Regions from separate parts of the Bacillus aerius genome, predicted to be linked through region 3. Evidence: riboswitches for the same ligand, from Rfam matches in the RefSeq annotation. Region 3 holds a riboswitch; each other region holds the start of a gene.
The links. A riboswitch is a leader RNA that binds a small molecule or an ion and turns the genes downstream of it on or off. The one in region 3 is predicted to bind thiamine pyrophosphate.
Positions count from the first base shown of each region.

Region 1: it holds a riboswitch for thiamine pyrophosphate, as region 3 does, so the genes downstream of both, tenA (thiaminase II) here and thiC (phosphomethylpyrimidine synthase ThiC) in region 3, are expected to answer to the same signal.
Region 2: it holds a riboswitch for thiamine pyrophosphate, as region 3 does, so the genes downstream of both, tenA (thiaminase II) here and thiC (phosphomethylpyrimidine synthase ThiC) in region 3, are expected to answer to the same signal.
Region 4: it holds a riboswitch for thiamine pyrophosphate, as region 3 does, so the genes downstream of both, thiT (energy-coupled thiamine transporter ThiT) here and thiC (phosphomethylpyrimidine synthase ThiC) in region 3, are expected to answer to the same signal.

Region 1 is NZ_JARYHO010000001.1:3,601,878-3,607,965, reverse strand. It holds partial or broken gene M2353_RS18725 (hypothetical protein) at 1-52, opposite strand, end outside; gene M2353_RS18720 (type 1 glutamine amidotransferase domain-containing protein) at 277-933, shown strand; gene M2353_RS18715 (hypothetical protein) at 1,074-2,201, shown strand; TPP riboswitch at 2,258-2,361, shown strand; gene tenA (thiaminase II) at 2,449-3,135, shown strand; gene M2353_RS18705 (ECF transporter S component) at 3,132-3,731, shown strand; gene M2353_RS18700 (ABC transporter ATP-binding protein) at 3,706-5,304, shown strand; gene M2353_RS18695 (energy-coupling factor transporter transmembrane component T family protein) at 5,294-6,028, shown strand.
Region 2 is NZ_JARYHO010000001.1:1,153,080-1,159,167, reverse strand. It holds gene M2353_RS05870 (thiazole synthase) at 1-744, opposite strand, end outside; gene thiS (sulfur carrier protein ThiS) at 749-952, opposite strand; gene thiO (glycine oxidase ThiO) at 949-2,061, opposite strand; gene tenI (thiazole tautomerase TenI) at 2,045-2,662, opposite strand; gene tenA (thiaminase II) at 2,637-3,347, opposite strand; TPP riboswitch at 3,426-3,535, opposite strand; gene M2353_RS05845 (monovalent cation:proton antiporter family protein) at 3,589-5,436, opposite strand; gene prpE (bis(5'-nucleosyl)-tetraphosphatase PrpE) at 5,597-6,088, shown strand, end outside.
Region 3 is NZ_JARYHO010000001.1:2,472,207-2,478,294, forward strand. It holds gene M2353_RS12810 (serine/threonine protein kinase) at 1-93, shown strand, start outside; gene M2353_RS12815 (hypothetical protein) at 326-508, opposite strand; gene M2353_RS12820 (hypothetical protein) at 701-850, shown strand; gene thiC (phosphomethylpyrimidine synthase ThiC) at 884-2,644, opposite strand; TPP riboswitch at 2,771-2,880, opposite strand; gene M2353_RS12830 (LysE family transporter) at 3,119-3,751, shown strand; gene M2353_RS12835 (YhcN/YlaJ family sporulation lipoprotein) at 3,798-4,418, opposite strand; gene safA (SafA/ExsA family spore coat assembly protein) at 4,552-5,760, opposite strand; gene nadA (quinolinate synthase NadA) at 5,892-6,088, opposite strand, start outside.
Region 4 is NZ_JARYHO010000001.1:2,794,016-2,800,103, reverse strand. It holds partial or broken gene rodA (rod shape-determining protein RodA) at 1-212, opposite strand, end outside; gene M2353_RS14510 (DUF1232 domain-containing protein) at 227-865, opposite strand; gene M2353_RS14505 (GNAT family N-acetyltransferase) at 1,036-1,590, shown strand; gene thiT (energy-coupled thiamine transporter ThiT) at 1,831-2,406, opposite strand; TPP riboswitch at 2,504-2,606, opposite strand; rRNA gene M2353_RS14495 (16S ribosomal RNA) at 3,043-4,591, shown strand; rRNA gene M2353_RS14490 (23S ribosomal RNA) at 4,774-6,088, shown strand, end outside.

The sequences.
Region 1 (6,088 bases), 1.1 Mb from region 3:
TCACAATCGAATAGGTTTTCATCTCTTTTTCCACTCCTTTTAAATTCCCTCTAGCGCAAGAGGTCTGTCAATTGTTTCTCATATTATATCATTTCATCACAATTTTACATGAAATTCCCTGTCAATAGAATGTGACAGAATGATTAGATTTGAAGTGAGGCTATATTTTTTAAAAAATCGGGTATAACATAAAGAGTTGTATCCAAGTCTGATTGCTTGATATTTAATTGTGCAAAATATAAAATAGTCACATGATAAATAGAAAGGATGATAAAGTTGAGCAAGAACGTTTTATTAGTATCAACAAGCAGCTCAGAAATGAACGGACACCCAACAGGCTTATGGCTTGAAGAATTAGCCGAGCCATTTCATATTTTTAAAGAAAATGGACTCAACGTGCAAATTGTTTCAATAAAAGGTGGAACAGTACCGATCGATAAAAATTCAATTCCTGAAGGAGTTCCAGCACAATATCAAGATGTGTATGAATTACTTCAAGACACAAAGGCACTGACCGATGTAAACCCAGCTGAGTATGATGGCATTTTCTTTGCTGGAGGACATGGCCCAATGATCGACTTTGCGTCCAATCAATTGGTTGCCGATGCGATCTTAGCGATTTCAGACAAAAATGGAGCCGTTGGGGCAGTTTGCCATGGCGTTTCTGCCTTTGTTGATGTGAAGGATCGTGATGGAAAATCATTTATCGACGGCAAGAAAATAACAGGATTCACAAATGAGGAAGAGGATGCTGTTCAGCTGACATCTAAAGTTCCATTTTTATTGGAAACAAAACTTCGAGAGCAAGGGGCAGCATTTGAAAAAGGCGATGCATTTGCGCCATTCGCTGTTGTAGACGGACAAATTATTACTGGACAAAATCCAGGATCAAGTGCAGAAACAGCACGCTTATTTGTCAAAACCATTGCATAAATCATCAAAAAAACCAGTCGTGACGCATACGGCTGGTTTTTTGTTATAAAAATTTCCTGAAAAGTCCAAAACAAGTATTAGAAAAATGGTAAAATAATCACAGGGTAAAAAACCCAAATTAGGGAAAAGGGGATGTTCCTGTGAGAGCATTTTATGTCAAAATCACCGCCGCCTTACTGTCTATTTTATTGGTCACAACAGGTTTATTTTCACCAGCAATCAAAGCAGAAGATGCACCAAAATCAAGTGAAAAAGTATCGCCACTGACTGAAAAAGCCATTCAGCAAGTGCAAGAGTCGTTTGAAAAGCAGGATAAAGGGACTGCGGTTCAACAGAAGGAAGTAAAAAAATCATTTAAAGTAGATAAGAAAAAGGGAATAAGTATTAAACGAAAAGCGGCTGCAGATGGAAAGATGCGCACGTCTGCCGTTCGCTCTATTGATGGACTAGCCATTAATCAATCGGCAGTTTTAAACGAGGAAGATCCAGTTGATTTATGGTTCTTAAGTACATCGTCCCCTCAGGCGCTCATCAGCCGGATTACCTCTCCAAATGCTGATTATTTCGTTCAGTTATTTGTTATTGATTATGAAGAAGGACAAGCTTATCCAACGGATCTGATTCAACCGGCAGGCAGTCTGCTTGCGTTAAGCAATTTACCAGCGGGGGATTATGCGTTTGGTATTACTAGCGGTGGAGACTTTGGAGACTCATATACATTACAGGTGAATGCAAAAAACCCACCAAATTTCACAGGTGCTGAATCCCTGTCATCAACATTGCAATACTTTGTTGCTTCGTATGCCAATGGGGATGTTTTCGCAAATGGTACAAAAGTGTATAACAAACAATCTAAGACCGCTGATTATAAATGGGAGCGTGTATTTTATTTCTCATATGATGGAAAATATCAACAGAGAACGCATTCTGTTGACAGTGTAAAAGTGAAAAGTATTTCGGCACCAGTATCGTACTCTGCTCCATATGCGAGTTCCTCTGAGGCCATTCTTGTCTACTTAGATGTGGAGACATTATTTATGTATCATGAATCATCGTTTGCTAGTGGGCAGTACTACCATAGCAGCTTTGTTGATACTCTCGGAAAGACAACGCCAAGGCGTTTAGACATTGATGACCTGACAAATTACGGCGATCATATTTTGGCTGTTGATTTAAAGACAGGAAAGCCAATTGATTTCTTCAGTGTCCTTAATTTCTACTATGCAGCAGGGATCGAGAAGCTGCCAACGATCAATACATTGAATTAAGATCGGCGGTTGACATCAAATCGCCACATGTGTAGAGTAAAGATAATTAAATGACAAAAGTCCACTAGGGGAGTCATGTATGACTGAGACAAGAGGAAATCTTGGACCCTTTGAACCTGATCTAGTTTGTACTAGCGGAGGGAAGTGGAGCTGGACCTTGTCTTATTCATGATTGAATCGATAAGAAGGCCGCTCCATTCGGGGTGGCTTTTTCATTTATTCAACTGAAAAAGAGGAGGCTTTTTTTATGACATTTTCAACCCAATTAAGGCAAGAAGCAGAACCATTATTTGAAGCGATTTATCAGCATCCGTTTGTGAGAGGACTCGCAGCAGGAGAACTTGAAAAGGAACAGATCATTCATTATGTCAAACAGGATGCAGAATATTTAAATGCCTTTATTAAAATTTATGCGGCAGCCATCAGCAGATGTACAGACAGAGAGGACATTACCTTTTTCCATCAACAAATGGCTTTTGTCCTTGATAGTGAGACACATCCTCATCAAAACCTTTGCCGAGTGGCAGGTGTCGCTTATGATGAACTGCAAGGTGCGTCTTTGGCGCCAAGTGCTCATCACTATATTCATCACATGCTGCAAGTCGCCGAGGAAGGGACGCTAGGAGAAATCATTGCGGTTTTGCTCCCTTGCCCTTGGACCTATTGGGAAATAGGCAAACGAATGCTTAAAGATGTTGAGCCCGACCCTGCCCATCCATTCTATGAGTGGATCACGTTTTATGGCGGGTTAACGGACTCTGTTACAGTGGAGCTTTGCAAACGGCTTGATCAGTGGGCGGAAGGAGCAAGTGAGAAGGAAAAGGAGAAAATGAAACAGCACTTCATCTTAAGCTGTCAGCTTGAGTATAAATTTTGGGACATGGCCTTTACTGTCGAAGAGTGGCCTGTCCAAATGGAGGTGCATTCTTCATGACATGGAAGATGAAAGAAGTCGTTCTTGCTGTCATTTTATCAGTGGCATGCGGAGTTATCTATTTAGGGTGGTCGACTCTTTATTTACCGATTACAGCCCTTGTCGGTCCAGCAGGAGGCAACATCATGTTCGGAATTTGGGTCATTGCCAGTCCAATCGTTGCTTACATTATCCAAAAGCCAGGCGCTGCCCTCATCGCAGAAACAGCTGCCGCTGCCGTGGAATTACTGACAGGCAGCCACTTCGGTCTTTCTGCGCTTTTGATTGGTGTATGCCAAGGACTTGGAGCAGAAATCGCCTTCGCTCTATTTGGCTATAAGCGATATCGCATGTGGACACTCATGTTGTCTGGTGCCTTTGCAGCAGTAGGGGCAATGGCATATAGCCTCATTGCCAATGGATTCGGCTATTACACGCCTCAAGTGTTACTCATGACACTTGTCACTCAAGTCATCAGCGGTATGTTACTCGGTGGTTGCTTGGCAAAGGTTGTGGTGGATGCTTTATCTAAAACGGGTGTGCTGAATCAATATGCCATCATGAAAGAAAAACGAAGTAAGGGTGACCAGCATGGATTCATTTCTCGCGTGCAGTAATCTCACTGTCCGTTTTTATGAACAGCCGAATCCCGTTCTTCATCAAGTATCTCTTTCTATTCAAAAGGGGGAAAAGGTGCTGATATTAGGACCAAGTGGAAGCGGGAAATCTACGCTGATTTCTGTGCTTGCTGGCATTATTCCAGAGCATATGGAAGCTGAAGTACAGGGAGAAGTGATGCGGCAAAGGCATACTGGTCTCATGTTTCAAGACCCAGATTCGCAGTTTTGTATGCACCGAGTCAATGAAGAAATTGCGTTTAGCTTAGAGAATCGATCTGTCCCTCGTGAACAAATGGATGACATGATTCAGCATCTCATGAAAAAGGTACAGCTGGATGTCGACCCAAATACAGATATTCATACCTTATCTGGCGGAATGAAGCAGCGGTTGGCGCTTGCTTGTTTACTAGCATTAGAGCCAGATGTCCTGTTCTTTGATGAACCGACAGCACAGCTTGACCCAGCAGGAAGAATGGAGATATTTCAATTACTTCAGCAGCTTTCGGCTGAACAGAATCAGACGATGATTTTTGTGGAGCATGTGTTAGACGGTGTCATCGAGTGGATGGATCGGGTGATCTTATTAGATCATCAAGGCCGTATCATAGCAGATGGAACGCCAAAAGACGTGATGAATACATTTGAGGGAGAAATGAAAGAGGCCGGCATCTGGCGTCCGAAAATATTTCCCGAGAAATGGTCCAATGTCTTACAAGATCCGTTTCATTCACTGAGTCAAACACTCTTGCAAACCTTTGAGGCGAGAAAAGAACGTCATGAGAAATTGTCATCAACAGATCGAGAGGTCATTATTCGCACAGATCATCTACAATTAAGCTACGGGAAAAAAAGCATTATAGATGACCTGCACCTTAATATAAAAGCAGGAGATTGGGTTGCGATCATCGGTGAAAATGGCAGCGGAAAAAGTACGTTTCTTAAACATGTCATCCGTTTAGAACCAATAAAGAAAGGTCACATTTTCTTAAAAGGAAAACACCTGAAAAAGTGGTCTGACCGAACATTATATGAAAAAGCAGGCTTTGTATTTCAAAATCCAGAACTTCAATTTATACAGGATACAGTGTTTGATGAAATCGCATTTGGTGGGAGACAGCGAAATTGGTCAGAGTCTGTGGTGCAAGAAAAAACGAATCAGCTATTGGTAGAGTTCGGCCTAGAGAAGCATAGAGATGCGCATCCTTTCACCTTAAGCTTAGGACAAAAAAGAAGATTAAGTGTTGCCACGATGCTTCTTTTTGATCAGGATGTACTCATTTTAGATGAGCCGACCTTCGGGCAGGATGAGAAAACGGCGAGGGAGTTAATCCGGCGTTTAAAAGAACGTCAACGACAAGGCACCACTATTATCATGGTCACACATGATATGGAACTCGTTGATGAGTGCGCTGATCAGGTGCTTGTTTTTCATCAAGGGGAGCATGTTTATGATGGTACGCCTTTTGATTTATTTTCTCATCAGGAACTTGTCACTTCCTGTGAGCTGAGAGTGCCGTTACATTATCGCTATATGGCTGAAAGAAAGGAAGTGATGACGATTGCAAAGTAATCACTCCTTTCTATCCACTCTAAACCCAGTCATGAAATTACTCGCCCATCTCCTTGCGATGTGCTGTCTGATGGCGATTTCTGATCCTAAAACGACGTTCATCATCTGGCTGTTTGCACTTGGAATTGGACTTGTCCTAGGCGGCTGGAATTTGAAATACCTCATCACCAGACTTGTACCTTATCTGCTCTTTTTCATTCTCGTGTTTTGGATGATCGCGGCCTTTGGCAAGGGAGATCATACAGTTTGGAAGTGGGCATGGTTTCATATCACGGAGGAGAGTTTAAGAAATGGGCTGACCATTTCTTTTAGAATGCTTGGGTTTGTGACATTTGGTCTCCTTTTTACATCAACAACTGATTTGACGGCCTTTATGATGAGCTTAATCCATCAATGCCGAATGTCACCCAAATGGGCATATGGGATGCTGGCAGGCTTCCGGTTTATCCCGTTGTTTCAAAGTGAATTGAAGCAAATGAAGGCTGCACATAAAATTAGAGGTTACAAGCAAAAAAACAGCTGGAAAGCCTTTATACGTTATGCACTCCCCCTTTTCACGCAAGGCGTACGGAAATCTGAACGACTAGCCATTGCGATGGAAGCAAGAGGCTTCACAGGGACGAGGGAGAGAACATATTATCATGTCATCAGCACTTCATGGATCGACTGCATGTATCTTTTTTTCATCGTCATCAGTGTGTTGATATGCATGTTCTTTTTTTAAAAACAGCCACATTCTCTTGATAGAATGTGGCTGTTTTATATGTCTTAGGTCATTTGGTTG
Region 2 (6,088 bases), 1.3 Mb from region 3:
CGGACTGCTGGCTGTTCCATAGTTTTTGAGTGGAATACGGCCTGCCTCGAAACCGAGTCTTCCAGATTCAATCGCCAGCTTCATCGCTTTAGCCATTTTCACAGGGTCCTTTGCGCCAGACACGGCTGTATTCAGTAATACAGCATCAGCGCCCAATTCCATCGCATAAGCAGCATCCTTCGGAGAACCTACACCCGCATCAATAATAACTGGCACCTTTGCCTGTTCGATAATAAACGATAGATTCAGAGGGTTGAGCAATCCTTGACCTGATCCAATTGGAGAAGCACCTGGCATAATGGCATGAACACCAAGTTCTTCTAATTTCCTTGCCAGCACCACATCATCTGATGTATATGGCAGCACGATAAAACCTTCTTCTAATAGCATTTCAGATGCTTTTAACGTTTCGACTGGATCTGGCAGAAGAGACCTTGAGCAGCCAATGACTTCTACTTTGATCATGTCACACAGTCCAGAAGCCTTCGCTAAGCGAGCAATACGAACTGCCTCTTCTGCTGTACTTGCACCAGCTGTATTCGGAAGCAGCGTATATTTAGATAAATCCAGCTGTTCCAAAAAATTAGGCTGAGTTGCTTCGAAAATGTTCATTCTTCGCACAGCAAAGGTCAAAATTTCAGCTTCTGATACGTTGACCGCCTCTTTTTGAACTTCAAATGATGGATACTTTCCTGTCCCTAGTAATAGTCTTGATGTAAATGTTTTTCCGCCAATGCGCAGCATGTTGTCATCCTCCTCCTACAAAGTGAACGATTTCAATCGTGTCATTTGGTTGAATTTTTACCTGTTGAAAGGCTTCTTTATCTATAATTTCTTGGTTCTTTTCAACGATCACCACTCGGTTTTCAAGTTGATACGCTGATAGCAGATCAAAAATCGTGCCATTTTCCTTATCGAAATCAACCATTCTTCCATTCAATTGAATTTTCATACGAACAATGCCTCCTTTCGCCCAATACGAAACGCATGAAGCCATTCCTTGTGAACAGACTCGCCCGCTATTAAGCCGCGAATGATTTCCCCCGTAATTGGCGCAAGTAAAATGCCATTTCGGTAATGTCCCGTTGCAAAAAGAATACGCTCGTCTTCTGGATGTTTTCCGATATAGGGGTGCCGGTCGCTTGTCGCTGGCCGTAGACCTGCCCAGCATTGATCAATCGGCATCTCTCGAATAGAAGGCATGAGCTGAGATGCTTTGTGAATAACTGCTTCAATACCGCCAAGTGTCGGAACGGCCTGCCAGTCATTCGGTATCATCGTTGCACCAATCACTAGCTTACCGCTATCCCTTTGAACGATATAACAATGATCATGATAGATGGTGTGTGCAAGCGCTGGACCGTTATTCCAAACAGACACGCATTCTCCTTTTACAGGATAGAGAGAGTGTGATAACCCCAGTTCTTCTAAAAAACGGCCTGACCATACACCACTTGCTACAGTCAGATGATCACATGTGAAGATGCCTTTAGCTGTACTGACTGTCAAAGTTTCTTTTCCCCTCTTCACATCGATAACGGGGGTAAACTCCTTCACATCCGCTCCGTGCCGAACAGCCGCCTGCCAAAAAGCCCTGCACACCGCATATGGCTCGACATGGACATCATCTGCTATCAATCCTGCTCCTACGATGTCATCTGCAATTTGAGGCATACGTTCTTTTACGCCGCTTGCTTCAAGCCATTCAAATGTGGGCAAATGCTGCATCCGGCAAAGCGCTCGTTTTTCTTGTTCTGTAAAAGCCACCTTCATAATCCCGCCCACTGATGTCTGAATATCAATGCCCGATTCATGCTGAAGGTCGACCGTTAATTTTTCATATAAAGCCTGACTTTGTCTGCCTACTTGAAAGAAAATATCCTCATCACCTTCTCCTTCAGCATGTGCACCCAGCATGCCAGCAGCCGCACTCGTCGTTTGCTTCCCGATCTCATTTGCCTCAAATAAGACAATCTGCTTTCCTGCTTTTGCAAGGTGATAAGCGATCGACATCCCTATGATTCCACCACCAATGATTGCAACATCATAATGCTTGTTCATAAGGATTCTCCTTTCGCTTTTTAGAAAATGTTTGCGCCATTTTGCGCGGCTGAGGATGAGCAAAAATTCCCGACATGACGGCTATTCCCTTTAAATCAACATGCATCAATTCTGGCAGTCGTTCTGGTGTGATTCCACCAATGACAACGACTGGAATGGACAGCTCAGAAGTCATTTCCTCCACAACCTTTATGCCTCTCGCCTGAAGTCCGGGTTTGCATGCGGTATCATACACATGCCCAAACATGACATACTCTGCCCCGTTCTTCTCTGCTGCTTTGGCTTCTTCTATCGAATGAACCGATACCCCCGCATGGAGATGAGGAAATTTTTGTCTTAATTCCTTTGGCGAAAAGCTGTGTCCTGGAAGATGAACCTGGTGAATATTGGTCAGCAGCGCAACGTCAACTCGGTCATTTATAATCAGCTTTTCTTTCGGAACACCTTCTGCTAGGAGTTGTTTCACGAGGTGAACCAGCTCACCTGCTGCCTTCGATCGTTCACGAATATGAATAAAGTCTACTTCAGACGCAATGTCTTTTATTTGCTTGATGAGCTCCCTGACAGGAAGCGTATCATTTGTCACTGCATGGAGTTCCATTTGCACCAACCCCATCTAAGCATGCTGTCTGCCACATTTCTTTTTCATACGCCATCTCCCAGAAATGGTATTCGTAATAGCTCGAAATCACGAAATTTTCTTTCATATTAGCCCGCACATGTTCTGGCGCTTTTTCTGCAAGTTCATCAAAACGGTTCACCTGTTCAAAAACAAGCTCTTTAAACCAATCCCCGCCATATGTCAAAATCCATTCTTGATAAATCGGATGGTCAGGCGTTGTTTGTTTCAGTTTTTCTCCTACCTCATAATAAAGCCAGTAGCACGGCAATAATGCGGCTAAAATTTCTTCAAAACGACCGCTTTTCACAGATCGGTACATATGCGAGGTATATGCATAAGCAGTTGGAGAAGGTTTAAAGTTTGCCAGCGCTTCATCAGAGATCTGGAGCAGTTCTGTGAACTTTCTATGCAGTGATAGCTCTGCTTCATACGTACCCTGCGCATGATATGCCATTCTGCCTGTCGTATGTAAGTCCTCACTAATAGCGGCTCCATACGATTGTACTTTTGCAAAATGAGTTAAATAGTACGAATCCTGCATCACATAATAAGTGAAACGATCGAGTGAAAGTGTGCCATCACCAATCCCTTTCACAAAAGGGTGTGTAAAGCTCCCATTCCACCATCTAGCTGCTGCTTCTTTACATTCGTTCGAAAATGTCATGTTCCTCTCCTCCTGTTTTTCCATATAAAAAAACCACTTTCCGCGTGGAAAGTGGTTTGGAATTTGTAAAAAGCATAGTCAAACACCGCACCACTTCCCTACGCAGGTATGAACCTGTTCAGGTAATGAGGGTCTAAAAGTCTACACTTTTATCTCAGCCCTTTTAAAGGACTCCCCTAGTGGATCAAACATATATTGTTGTACCTCTATCTTAATCAGGATTTGTTCATCGGTCAAGGGTTCATTGCAACTCTAATTGGGCTCTAAGTCCTGCCACATACTCCCGGGAGCCAGACACAAGCACGCGGTCACCGCTTCTAAGCGTCGTATCCCCATGCGGTACTAAGCTGTCAATTCCTCTAAAAATACGGACAAACACCAAATCGCCGGTAAAAGGAAATTCCCTCAGCATGACATTATGATACCGATGATTGTTCATTTGAATTTGATACAAAGAAGAATCCTCATTTGTTAACAAGCGAATCGCATCAGGTGCTTCAATCAATGCCCTCAGCACCGTTTTAGATGATAAGAAGTTAGAAAAGGTATCGATCCCTGCTTCCTTTAAAGTCAGCTCGGCTTCCGCTTTGTTAACACTTGCAATGACTTGTTTAGACCCTTCTTCTTTTGCAAATAAAGCAATTTCCTTATTTTTCGTTTCACTGCCTGTAGCCACAACGAGTACATCCTCTTGACCGATGCCAGCCTGCCTGAGCGTATCATCGTCATATTGTTCAATCGCTTCAACTTCAAAGATGGAGTCAGCAAGCAAGGCTTCTTTATTTTCCTGAAAGACGTGTAAAATACGGATGTCATATTCATCCTGATGCAAATCAAGCGTCACAGGTAACGTCAGCTGATTCGCTCCAATAAACGTCACACGCTTTTTATGATTGGTTTCACGTTCTTGTTTAAATAACGCCTTAAACCAAACAGGCGTTAAAACACTCGTGAGCACAGCGACTAGAATAAGGGCTCCTGACATTTTATGATCAATGACACCAAGCCGCTCACCAATCGTTGCAGCAGCAATAACTAGGGATAACGTCGAGGTTAATAAAAAACCAGAACCGATGACTTTTTTCATGTCATACCATTTTTTTAAATAAAGAATCGGAACGAGTTTACTAAGCAATAATGCGATAAACAGTAGCGGAATCATGATCATGATGGTTGGATCTTTAAAGAGTGACCATATATTCAGGTCCACACCGACCATCACAAAAAAGATCGGAATTAAAAATCCATAGCCAAACGAGTCCAGCTGCTGTACGAGCTCTTTATTAGGCGAAAGAAGAGACACAAGCACACCTGCTAAAAAAGCCCCAAGAATATTTTCAGCACCGAGTGATTCAGATAAGGCAACTAAGACTATAATGAGAGTAAAGATGGCTCTTGTCCCAATTTGCACCGTTCCTTTTGACATGGACTGAAAAATGGACTTTGTCTTAAATACCCGGCCAAATAAATAAAGAAGAATACCTGCCGCAAATAATAATAAGAGCAACCACATGTTCCCTGTTCCATCGCCATAAATGGAGGAAAACACAGCAAGTAAAATCATTGTCACCAAATCAGCAATGACGGCTACAAGCAAAATGATTTGACCAATATTCGTCTGCATCAACTTTTCCTCTTTTAAGGTAGGAACTACCACACCCAATGAGATGGTGGAAATAATAAGCGTCATTAAAAAGGCATTTTGAATAAATCCTGCAAGGACAAACGCATAAGACAGGATAAAGGACATACAAAATACGCCAACAAAAATAATGGTCGCTGTTTTAAATGTATTCGGTTCTTTTAAACCATTTGGCAGTTCTCGCGCTTTCTTCTTTGATTCAAAAGAAGAAAAATCTATTTCAAGTCCACTTAAAAACATAAGAAAAATAAAACCTAGCATGGATAACGTATCTAGCCATGCGTCGTGTTCAACAACTAGTTGAAGACCGCTTTTTCCAATGATGAGCCCCATGATGATTTCAGCGACAACGACCGGGATGGTCAGCTTAAATCGGTGCAATAAAATGGGGGTGAAAAAGGCTACAATAATAACGACAACGAGTGATGAAACAGATGTATGCTCCATTGGCTAAAGCCTCCTAACATTCATGTTTAATTTTTAAGTTTTACGTTAAAGCATTGATTCTAACAATTGCCCAAATGAAATGAAAGCCATTCGTTATATTTTCTAAAATTCAAACTTCTTTATATCCGATAAATGGATGAAAAAATCAGGAGGAACCTTTATGAAATTCGATATCATCGGCGATATCCACGGCTGCTACGAAGAGCTGCTTACCCTCATACACAAACTAGGATACGAACTCAAACATGGACTACCTGTCCACCCTGATAAGAGAACACTGGCCCTTGTTGGTGATTTAACAGACCGCGGCCCTCGATCAGTTGCCGTCATGCAATTTGTCATACACGCCTATTCTAAGGGCGCAATCCGCTATGTGCCTGGCAACCATTGTTTTAAGCTGTATCGCTATTTGAAAGGAAATCCCGTAAAATTACTGCATGGCATTGAAACAACGGTGAACGAAATCAAAAACCTGCCGCATGATGAACAAACCATTTTATCACGTGAATTTAAACATTTATTTGAAAAGGCACCGCTTTATGATGTACTGATTCCGAATGAACTGATCATTGCACACGCAGCGATGAAGGAAAAGGATATTGGCAAAAAACCGAACAAACAGATGAGGTCTTATCTATTATTTGGAGCAGTC
Region 3 (6,088 bases):
CCGCGTCTGTGGCTTGAAGTGATTGCCTATTTGTATAAGAAAAACTGGCTGTCTCGAGGTCAGCTGAACAACCGAAATGATTTTACTGCATAATGAAAGCCGCTCGAAAAGAGCGGCTTTCAGATTGTTGACAAAGGGCTAAAATGAACTTAATTTTAGCCCTTTGTCTTCTTTTCAGCGTGATAGAAAACCTTTGAATTCTAGGAAGGACGAGTACCGGCGCGGAGCGAATTTGACATTCGTGAGCACCGGCACGCAGGACTGACACCGAATGCGAGGGTTTGTCTACACGCTGAAAGCCGCTCTCTTTGAGCGGCTTTCTGTTTTATTCTGTTTCTACATGGATACTATTCACATTTAATAGGTTAATGATTTCATTATTCAGCTTAAACCAATGATTGGCTTCCTCAATTTTTTTATACACATCATAGGTAGCTGGACGTTTTAGCTCGAAATCGAGCACTTCCCCATTGTTCATATGAAATGTTACCTTAAATACTTTCATCATAAGATCACCTTCCACTCTGTCTTGTTCACTAACCGAATCGGTCAGCTCTTTTCATTCATTCTCTATTCAATCCGTTTCCCCTGCTTCTTTCCTTCTAAACACAAGAAGTTTAAATTTTGTTTAAATTCGCACAACATATCTATCTATATACTCTTCAAAAGAAGTATATTGAATGAAAAGGAGGCTGCCTTTATGAAACAAAAGAAAAAACGAACATCTCCAGAGAGACAAACAGTCCTGTTTCATTTAACAGATGCCCTCATCCCAAGTATTGAAACGATGGCGATTGCAGTAAGAGCATTTTTCCACCTCGTGAGAAAAGCCATTTCAGCCGTTTTATAAAACCCCGCACTAGAGGAGAGTGCGAGGTTTTTTTTAGGATTGATAGATTTGGCTGCCTTGATGGATAAACTCTTTTGCCTTCTTCTCCATCTCTCTTTTCACTTCTTCTGATTGGTTGCGGATGTCATGGGAAATTTTCATACTGCAAAACTTTGGTCCACACATGGAACAGAAATGAGCGGTTTTAGCACCTTCAGCAGGCAATGTTTCATCATGGAATGCCAGCGCTCGTTCTGGGTCAAGTGACAGGTGAAATTGATCCCGCCATCTGAATTCAAATCTCGCTTTCGATAAGGCATCATCACGCTTTTGAGCAGCAGGATGTCCTTTTGCTACATCAGCTGCATGTGCGGCAATTTTATAGGCGATGACGCCTTCTCTTACATCTTCTTTGTTCGGCAGACCTAAATGCTCTTTTGGTGTCACATAGCACAGCATGGCGGTTCCGTACCAGCCAATCATCGCCGCACCGATCGCGGATGTAATATGATCATATCCCGGTGCAATATCTGTTGTTAGAGGACCTAACGTATAAAAAGGTGCCTCTTTGCATATCTCCATCTGCTTATCGACATTCTCTTTGATTTTATCCATTGGAACATGACCAGGTCCTTCAATCATGACCTGTACATCATGTTTCCAAGCGATCTCTGTTAATTCCCCTAACGTTTCCAGCTCTGCAAACTGCGCTTCGTCATTTGCGTCCGCAATGGATCCAGGTCTGAGCCCGTCCCCAAGCGAAAAGGCAATGTCATACGTTTTCATGATTTCACAAATTTCTTCAAAATGGGTATACAGAAAGTTCTCTTGATGATGAGCGAGACACCATCTTGCCATAATGGCTCCGCCTCTTGAAACAATTCCTGTGACCCGGTCGACTGTGAGCGGAATATACCTTAACAGGACGCCCGCATGAATGGTGAAGTAGTCAACCCCTTGCTCTGCCTGTTCAATTAATGTGTCTCGGTATACTTCCCACGTCAAATTTTCTGCGATTCCATTCACTTTTTCAAGTGCCTGATAAATCGGGACAGTTCCTACTGGGACTGGGCAATTGCGGATAATCCATTCTCTCGTTGTATGAATATCCTTTCCTGTAGACAGGTCCATCATCGTATCTGCCCCCCATCTAATTGCCCATGTCATCTTCTCCACCTCTTCTTCAATGGACGACGTCACAGCTGAATTGCCAATATTCGCATTAATTTTCACGTGAAAATTCTTCCCGATGATCATCGGCTCACTTTCAGGGTGGTTAATATTCGCTGGAATGACCGCTCTTCCACTAGCCACTTCCTCTCTAACAAACTCAGGACTTAGCTGTTCTCTCAAAGCGATAAACTCCATTTCAGGCGTAATGATCCCCTTTTTTGCATAATGCATTTGCGTCACACAAGCACCTTGTTTCCCGCGGAGCGGCACATGATGAAAATCTGTATGGGCAGCTTGATAGGATTCTTTCCCATTCAAGCGATATCCATTATCTTCTGGCTTTACTTGACGCCCTTCATAGCTTTCAGTATCTTCTCTTTCTTTAATCCATTTTGATCTCAGACGCTTTAATCCCTTTGTGACATCAATATGAGCCTCCTCATCTGTATACGGTCCACTTGTATCGTACACACGAATCGGTTCATTTTGGATATCACCTGCTTGTGTCACTGTATTTGTGAGCACGATTTCTCTTTTTGGCACCAAAATGTCAGGTCTTGAACCTTGTTCATATACCTTTCGACTGCCTTCAAAATTTGATAATAAAGATTGCGTTGATGGAACATTTGTCTTTTCATTCATTTGCTGTTCTCTCCTTCTTTTCGTGTGACCGGTCAGGATGGAATCAGCACCAGCAAAAAACCAGATTCTATGTAAAGAACCTGGTTTCGTCGTCAGAAAAAAACATGTATGCCATTCATATGGCACACGTATCATCTTCAACTTCCCCACGCTGGTACGAGCCAGATCAGGTCCAAAGGGTTAAGAAGCTTGTCTTCTCTCTCAGCCCGCATTTCCGGGCACCCCTAGTCACTTATATTGATTTCCACAACAGTGTAGCATAGCTGAGAAATGAAAAAAAGAAGTTTCAGGAAAATAGTTCCTTTCCCCTACAATGAATACATGATCTTCACGATATACATCTTTCTATACACGATCTATCTCTCTCATTTCGATTAAATCAGAAATAATCATTGATCCTTTTCTCCTATTATGTATAATTAATCTAAACGGAGAATTTTTATACAAACATGATTCAAAGGAAGTTCTAGTCGATTGCAAACATTTCTTACATTTATCGTCGTTGGATTCTCAATTGCTCTACCTGTTGGAGCGATCACGGTTGAAATGACAAAGCAGGGATTAAAAAACGGATTCTTTCATGGATTAACTGTAGGCGCTGGTGGTATGACCATCGATATATTGCTCATCTTGGCTTTATATGCTGGATTTGCTCAATTTTTATCTTTGCCCTTTATCCAAATTCCGCTCTGGCTGATCGGTGCCATCTTTTTAATAATTCTTGCCTACGATTCGATTAAAAATGCGGATCAAGACATCCATTTAGCAGGAGAAAAAGTGAATAAATCATTCGCTAAAACATACCGAAATGGGCTGCTCGTCGCGGTATCCCCTGGAAACCTTGTGTTCTGGGTATCTGTGTTTGGTGCTGTACTGGCAGATGCTTATAAAAATACAAATTCATCTGAATTTATATTGGCTGCTGCGGGTATTTTGGCAGGGATTCTTCTTCATGACATCGGTCTTCTCACGATTGTTTCCCTAACAAGAAAAGTGATGAACCGAACAATGATTAAGTGGACATCCATTATTGCCGGTATTTTATTACTTGGATTTGGCTGTTATTTCTTTTATGAATTTTATATCGGGATCAAAGTTTATTTTTAAAGAAAGGCTAAAGTTCGTCATGAACTTTAGCCTTTTTTATTCCAGCCTATCGGGTCATGCCTGTCTGACCTGTTTCAAATTGCGTTTTTCTCATATCTCTGAAGCGTGTAAATGCGCCTTCGTCTTTAATGACTTGGACAGCTCTTCCATCTGCATAACGAGTCGCTGCTTCTTCTACTTGTGATACACCCTCTGATGTCAAGCGCCCATCTGTTTTAAGAGCAATATACACATTTTCATCCGTCACCATAACTTGTGAGTCTGTCACATGGTTCATTTTGTTCACTCGGTTGGCGATTTTTCTTGAACGCTGGATATTCTCTTGTTTATCGTAGCCAGAGAACGACATTTGGTTATGATAGTTCATATCTCCATGACTGTAGCGTCCATCTCCACCAGTAAGCGGCATTCTCACTTGATCCTGTGTAGGGCGTGAACGATAATCAACATTCGTTGTATTTCTTCCGTTCATTCCCTCCATAAGCTCAGAAACTGGTCCTTGATGATCTTGATTGTTGTCTGTTGCCTGTTGATTGGAGTGGTATCCAACTGGCTGGCCTGATTGATTATGACGTGTATCTACACCCGCATTGTTATTTGTACCACATGCCGTTAATCCAATAGGTAGAAGCACTAAGGCGATTGTTTTTTGCCATTTTTGTCTCAAACGAAAAACCCCCTGTACAAATTGAATCTCATGAGCGCAAAACAGGCTCTGTTTTAGCATGTACAGTTGAGGACAAAAACAAGCTGTCAGTTATAAACAAAAAAAGGAACGATTGAGATCGTCCCTTGTGTCATTAATCTTCTTCGTCTTCTTCTGGTCTTGCAAAAACAGATGGGTTTTGATAAGGCTGCTGCATATAAGGCTGAGCTGGATAAGCACCCATTTGACCATATGGAACAGGGTTTGGATAATGTCCAGGCCATGGTTGATGATGCTTCATACCATCATCGCATCCGCAGTCTTCCTTGCCATATGCTTCATTTGGAGCGTTTGGATAAAAGCCTTGATTGGCATTGGCATTTGCATTTGCATTTACATTTGCGCCTGCATTTGGATGCATATGGTGGTGCCAGTGATGCCCATCATTTGCATGATGCTCATGATGTTCACCGTAATAAGCCGGTGCTTGATACGCAGGATAATAAGGCTGAGCCGCCGGGTAAGGGTACGGCATCATGTGATGGTGATAATACGGCTGTACCGGATAACAAAGGCCTGATCCCGGTAAAATAGGAGAAGCGGGTACCATTTGCTGCGGATATGGATACATTGCTGGCATGTAATGACCATAACCATAATAAGGATCATATGACTCTTGATGATGGTGGTGATGCTCTTTATTTTCAGCCATGCCCCCTACTGCTGCCCCTCCAACATTCGGCATTTGCGGGAAATTAGGAAGGTTTGGGTAATTACTATGTTCCATATCTTTTCCCTCCTCTTTTTGATGTGGGATATGAATGAATGGATCATATCCCTTTGCCACATCATCTTTGAAATGATCCTTATTTTCATGATGAAAATGGTCCTTGTGATCTTTATGATCCTTTTTCTCATGAACATGATCTTTCTTTTCATGAACGTGATCTTTTTTCTCATGATGTTCTTTTTTGGGAGGAGGCGTGAATGGCTGGTAGAGATTCGTCTGATAATAGTTTACATCAACTTGTGGAAAAACTGGCTGTTCAATCTTTGGTACTGGTGGCACATAAGGTACCGGTTCATTCGGCTTTTCCTTCGGCTTCGTATCTTGAACTTGCACGACATCCTTTGGCTTTTCTTTTACATACGGGTGTTCTTTTGCTTTTGGCATTTCTTTTGCTTTGTGATGATCGGTTTTCACAGGAACACCACTAGATGGAATTTTGATTTTCATTCCTGGCATGATCAAATCTGGATTACTGAGCTGCGAATTTAATTTTTTCAATTCTTGAAAGTCGACTCCGTACTTCTTTGAAATTTTCCAAAGGGAGTCTCCTTTTTGCACAATATGAATTTTCAACGTTTTCCCCTCCTATGCAAAACGTGAACGTAGCGGTTATGTCAGAAGTACAATATGTTTCAACATAAATTTATGCCTATTTACAAGCCGATATGATAAAAACTTGTTTTCTGATAGGAGGGGACACTTCATTATTTAATGGTGAGCATCTTATTTAAAGCGAGCAATGCCTCTTTTGTCGTCTCTTCATTCACTTGAATCAAACCGACCGGCTCCCCTTTTTCAATGCTTTCAAGTGACCATAGTAGATGAGGCAGATCAATACGGTTCATTGTCAAACATGGACACATATCTGGATTAAGGGATTCGATTTGTTTGTCAGGGTGCT
Region 4 (6,088 bases), 320 kb from region 3:
GATAACCGCTCAAGCAGTTCATAATCAAAGTAAGCAACTGCCGCCATAAGGCCAAAGCCGACGATATACCAGAAAACTTGTCTTTTGACGAAATAAAACATATCTTGCGTTTCATACTGTCCCGATCCGCTATACACAGCCAGCAGGCTGATCACAAAGAAACAAATGACAGTGAATAATAATGCGAAGTCAATGCTGTTCTGTTTTTTCATGTCTCCGTCACCTACTATGACCTATTTGTCAGCTGGTTTAATACGACCTGCACCGCTGCAGCGTCATCAATATAGCCGATCGGAAAAATATAATCTGGTATTAAATCAACGGGCATAATGAAGTAAAGTAATGCGCCTCCCATCAACATCAATTCTCGAGAAGTCCCCCGTCCGCTCATGAACGAGCAGTACATGCTTTTCAATTGATCAAGAAATGGCCCAACACCGCTTATCATATCTATCTTTTTTTCAAAATTTGCTGAGATTGTTTCTTTTCCCTCATCTGATTGACTATAGGTTTCATATTCATTTAACTTCTGTTTCAATTCATTCTCGCTGAACGTCCCGTCATAGACATCATGATCTTTCAGCGTTCGCTCAATCTCTTCTACGGCTTGAATGAACGTATTACCGTGAACTCTTTCGTTTTTAATTGAAAATCCAGCCGTGGCCAATAGATGATCTAAAGAAATGTGGAGAGCATCTGAAAGCCGCTGTAAATGGTTCAAAGTCGGTTTTCTTTTTCCGTTCATGATTCTAGACAGTGTGGCTTTATCAATTTCTGTTTGTGTACTGAGTTCTCTTAATGAAAGAGAACGTATTTGCAGTTGTTCTTTTAAAAACTGCCGAAGCTCAGTTGTTTTAAATTCCATCTCTTTCTTCCCCCTTTTCATAAAGTTCAACTCTTCAATAGAAGAAGTCGTACCCAATATATAGGGGTGTTGACGAAATGTCAACGAATATCCATTAAGGATTGAATTTTATAAAATAGCAACTTATCATATGAAACATAGACTATAAAATGGCTAAAAGGGGTGTGCAGATGAAGGTTAGACATGCAGTACATAATGATATTCCTAAAATTGCCGAAATTCATGTGAAGAGCTGGCAAACGACTTATCACGGCATTATTTTACAAGAGTATTTAGATGCTTTGAATGTAGAGGAGCGGGAAGAGAGCTGGAGAAGCAGGTCGCTTGAAGGCACGTTTGTCGCAGAGGATGCTGACGGAGTATTTGGTTTTGCTTCCTTCGGAAAACAGCGTGATGAGAGATATTCAATATATGATGGTGAGCTTTATGCCATCTATTTGTTGCAGAGAAAACAGAAATCAGGAGCGGGTATGGCTTTGATTGCAAAAGGTGTGGATTATTTAATAGAGAAAGGCTATCAGAATATGCTGCTCTGGGTATTTGAGCAAAACTCAGCGAAGCAATTTTATCAAAAACTTCAACCTAGTTTTGCCGTCACCAGCCAGTTTGAGCTGGCTGGTGAGAACCATGAAGAAATAGGGTATGGATGGGAACTGTCTGTCCTAAGTGATCATGTTCAACAGATTATATCGTCAGCTTCCAGTAATAATGAGAGAAAAAAGTAAAAAGGGTGGCGAGTAAAATATAAGATATAAAAGGAGAAGCCTCTACTTTTCCTTTCACACCTGCTATTTTTAATGCCTCATAGAAACTTGCCAAAAAGTAGGCGAGACTGAGGATGTAACAGCACAGCATAATGGAGTAAGGATTCATTGTCGTACCTCCAGCATGAAATCTTCTACTATTAATAGATTCAATAGAGCAGCAAATTATGCATAAAAAAATAACCCGCTGAAACAGCTGGGTTATTTTTGTCGAGGAAAAACCAAACGAGACGCACTAGGGATGAGTAAACAAAGAACAATACTACAAATGATAAATGAAGGAATCATATATGTGCTGTTATAAACTAATGAATACACCCAGCCTGGTGTTCCTTTTGGTGCATAATGAGAAAAGAAAACTACACCTGAAATAAAGAACGTCAGCAGTCTGAAGAAACTGGCGACAAATACAGCTAGGATAATATAGAAGAATTGTTTCTTTCGCTGTTTATCCTGAATGGCTTTTTTAATTGATCCTGAGAATAGCCCGCTTAAACAAATCACAACAGATGCGACAAAGTAATCGAGAAATCCTTGTACAGGTGTAGCAATAATAGGATTGTTCATCAGCTGCAGTCCTGCGATTAACACACCGATGATAAATCCAGCAGACACGCCCCATCTAATGGACATGAGAATGACAGGAATCATGATCAGTGCAATTGACCCGCCGTTCGGCATTCTTAAAAAGAGACCTGATAAATAATCTAAAACAAGTGCAAGAGAAGTCATGATGGCGATCTCCATCAGTCGTACTAATTGATTTGATTGCTGCATAAAAAAATCCCCTTTTCACGAATTGTGCAAGGAGAGACCATGTCAGGATGAGTATGTGATTCATAGAAAAACATATCGGCTTGAATACAATGCATGTATGCAAGTGATTCCACATTCCTACTTCAGTATTAACTGACAGGTTCAAAGGGTCAGAACAACGAATTGTTCACTCTCAGCACAAAGCTCCCCCTGCGGTTATTTAATTTCAATCTATTATAAATATACTAAAGACCTACAGGATCAACAATAGTGAATTACGGAGTTAAGCCCTTTTTGTACGAATATATAGGAAGAGATCAAGAAAAATAAATTATTTAGAAAAAGTACTTGTTTCTTCTTTTAAAAGGTGTTATATTTGTATTCGCCGCTGAAACAGCGCGGTTGAGAAATAACATTCAAGAAAAAAGTTGTTGACTTCATCTTGATAGAATGTTATATTAATAAAGTCGCCTCTGAGCGAAAATGAAGATGATCTTTGAAAACTAAACAAGACAAAACGTACCTGTTAATTCGAGTTTTTATAAAAAAATCCTATGATACATCATAGGTAGTCAGTCAAACTGGCGAGGCAGGAAATGATCACATGCTAAGTTCGCTACATCGTGTAGCAACGCATGTGTGATATGCATCCTGCATACCTCGGAGAGTTTGATCCTGGCTCAGGACGAACGCTGGCGGCGTGCCTAATACATGCAAGTCGAGCGGACAGAAGGGAGCTTGCTCCCGGATGTTAGCGGCGGACGGGTGAGTAACACGTGGGTAACCTGCCTGTAAGACTGGGATAACTCCGGGAAACCGGAGCTAATACCGGATAGTTCCTTGAACCGCATGGTTCAAGGATGAAAGACGGTTTCGGCTGTCACTTACAGATGGACCCGCGGCGCATTAGCTAGTTGGTGAGGTAACGGCTCACCAAGGCGACGATGCGTAGCCGACCTGAGAGGGTGATCGGCCACACTGGGACTGAGACACGGCCCAGACTCCTACGGGAGGCAGCAGTAGGGAATCTTCCGCAATGGACGAAAGTCTGACGGAGCAACGCCGCGTGAGTGATGAAGGTTTTCGGATCGTAAAGCTCTGTTGTTAGGGAAGAACAAGTGCAAGAGTAACTGCTTGCACCTTGACGGTACCTAACCAGAAAGCCACGGCTAACTACGTGCCAGCAGCCGCGGTAATACGTAGGTGGCAAGCGTTGTCCGGAATTATTGGGCGTAAAGGGCTCGCAGGCGGTTTCTTAAGTCTGATGTGAAAGCCCCCGGCTCAACCGGGGAGGGTCATTGGAAACTGGGAAACTTGAGTGCAGAAGAGGAGAGTGGAATTCCACGTGTAGCGGTGAAATGCGTAGAGATGTGGAGGAACACCAGTGGCGAAGGCGACTCTCTGGTCTGTAACTGACGCTGAGGAGCGAAAGCGTGGGGAGCGAACAGGATTAGATACCCTGGTAGTCCACGCCGTAAACGATGAGTGCTAAGTGTTAGGGGGTTTCCGCCCCTTAGTGCTGCAGCTAACGCATTAAGCACTCCGCCTGGGGAGTACGGTCGCAAGACTGAAACTCAAAGGAATTGACGGGGGCCCGCACAAGCGGTGGAGCATGTGGTTTAATTCGAAGCAACGCGAAGAACCTTACCAGGTCTTGACATCCTCTGACAACCCTAGAGATAGGGCTTTCCCTTCGGGGACAGAGTGACAGGTGGTGCATGGTTGTCGTCAGCTCGTGTCGTGAGATGTTGGGTTAAGTCCCGCAACGAGCGCAACCCTTGATCTTAGTTGCCAGCATTTAGTTGGGCACTCTAAGGTGACTGCCGGTGACAAACCGGAGGAAGGTGGGGATGACGTCAAATCATCATGCCCCTTATGACCTGGGCTACACACGTGCTACAATGGACAGAACAAAGGGCTGCGAGACCGCAAGGTTTAGCCAATCCCACAAATCTGTTCTCAGTTCGGATCGCAGTCTGCAACTCGACTGCGTGAAGCTGGAATCGCTAGTAATCGCGGATCAGCATGCCGCGGTGAATACGTTCCCGGGCCTTGTACACACCGCCCGTCACACCACGAGAGTTTGCAACACCCGAAGTCGGTGAGGTAACCTTTATGGAGCCAGCCGCCGAAGGTGGGGCAGATGATTGGGGTGAAGTCGTAACAAGGTAGCCGTATCGGAAGGTGCGGCTGGATCACCTCCTTTCTAAGGATATATGGAGCAGCGTACGTTTTTCGTCTTGTTTAGTTTTGAAGGATCATTCCTTCAAACATGTCTCTAGCGAGACAGGATTGTTCTTTGAAAACTAGATAACAATAAGTAATACATTCACATTGAATGCAATGCAAAGTTCATCACACATAGTGATTCTTTCTAAAGTAAGAAATGGTTAAGTTAGAAAGGGCGCACGGTGGATGCCTTGGCACTAGGAGCCGATGAAGGACGGGACGAACACCGATATGCTTCGGGGAGCTGTAAGCAAGCTTTGATCCGGAGATTTCCGAATGGGGAAACCCACTGCTCGTAATGGAGTAGTATCCATACTTGAATACATAGAGTATGAGAAGGCATACCCGGGGAACTGAAACATCTAAGTACCCGGAGGAAGAGAAAGCAAATGCGATTCCCTGAGTAGCGGCGAGCGAAACGGGAACAGCCCAAACCAAGAGGCTTGCCTCTTGGGGTTGTAGGACACTCTATACGGAGTTACAAAGGAACGATATAAGCGAAGAGGTCTGGAAAGGCCCGCCAAAGAAGGTAACAGCCCTGTAACTGAAATGTTGTTCTCTCCAGAGTGGATCCTGAGTACGGCGGAACACGTGAAATTCCGTCGGAATCCGGGAGGACCATCTCCCAAGGCTAAATACTCCCTAGTGACCGATAGTGAACCAGTACCGTGAGGGAAAGGTGAAAAGCACCCCGGAAGGGGAGTGAAATAGATCCTGAAACCGTGTGCCTACAAGTAGTCAGAGCCCGTTAACGGGTGATGGCGTGCCTTTTGTAGAATGAACCGGCGAGTTACGATCCCGTGCAAGGTTAAGCAGAAGATGCGGAGCCGCAGCGAAAGCGAGTCTGAATAGGGCGCATGAGTACGTGGTCGTAGACCCGAAACCAGGTGATCTACCCATGTCCAGGGTGAAGTTCAGGTAACACTGAATGGAGGCCCGAACCCACGCACGTTGAAAAGTGCGGGGATGAGGTGTGGGTAGGGGTGAAATGCCAATCGAACCTGGAGATAGCTGGTTCTCTCCGAAATAGCTTTAGGGCTAGCCTCAAGGTAAGAGTCTCGGAGGTAGAGCACTGATTGGACTAGGGGCCCCTACCGGGTTACCGAATTCAGTCAAACTCCGAATGCCGATGACTTATCCTTGGGAGTCAGACTGCGAGTGATAAGATCCGTAGTCGAAAGGGAAACAGCCCAGACCGCCAGCTAAGGTCCCAAAGTATACGTTAAGTGGAAAAGGATGTGGAGTTGCTTAGACAACCAGGATGTTGGCTTAGAAGCAGCCACCATTTAAAGAGTGCGTAATAGCTCACTGGTCGAGTGACTCTGCGCCGAAAATGTACCGGGGCTAAACGTATCACCGAAGCTGCGGACTGTTCTTACGAACAGTGGTAGGAGAGCGTTCTAAGTGCAGTGAAGTCAGACCGGAAGGACTGGTGGAGCGCTTAGAAGTGAGAATGCCGGTATGAGTAGCGAAA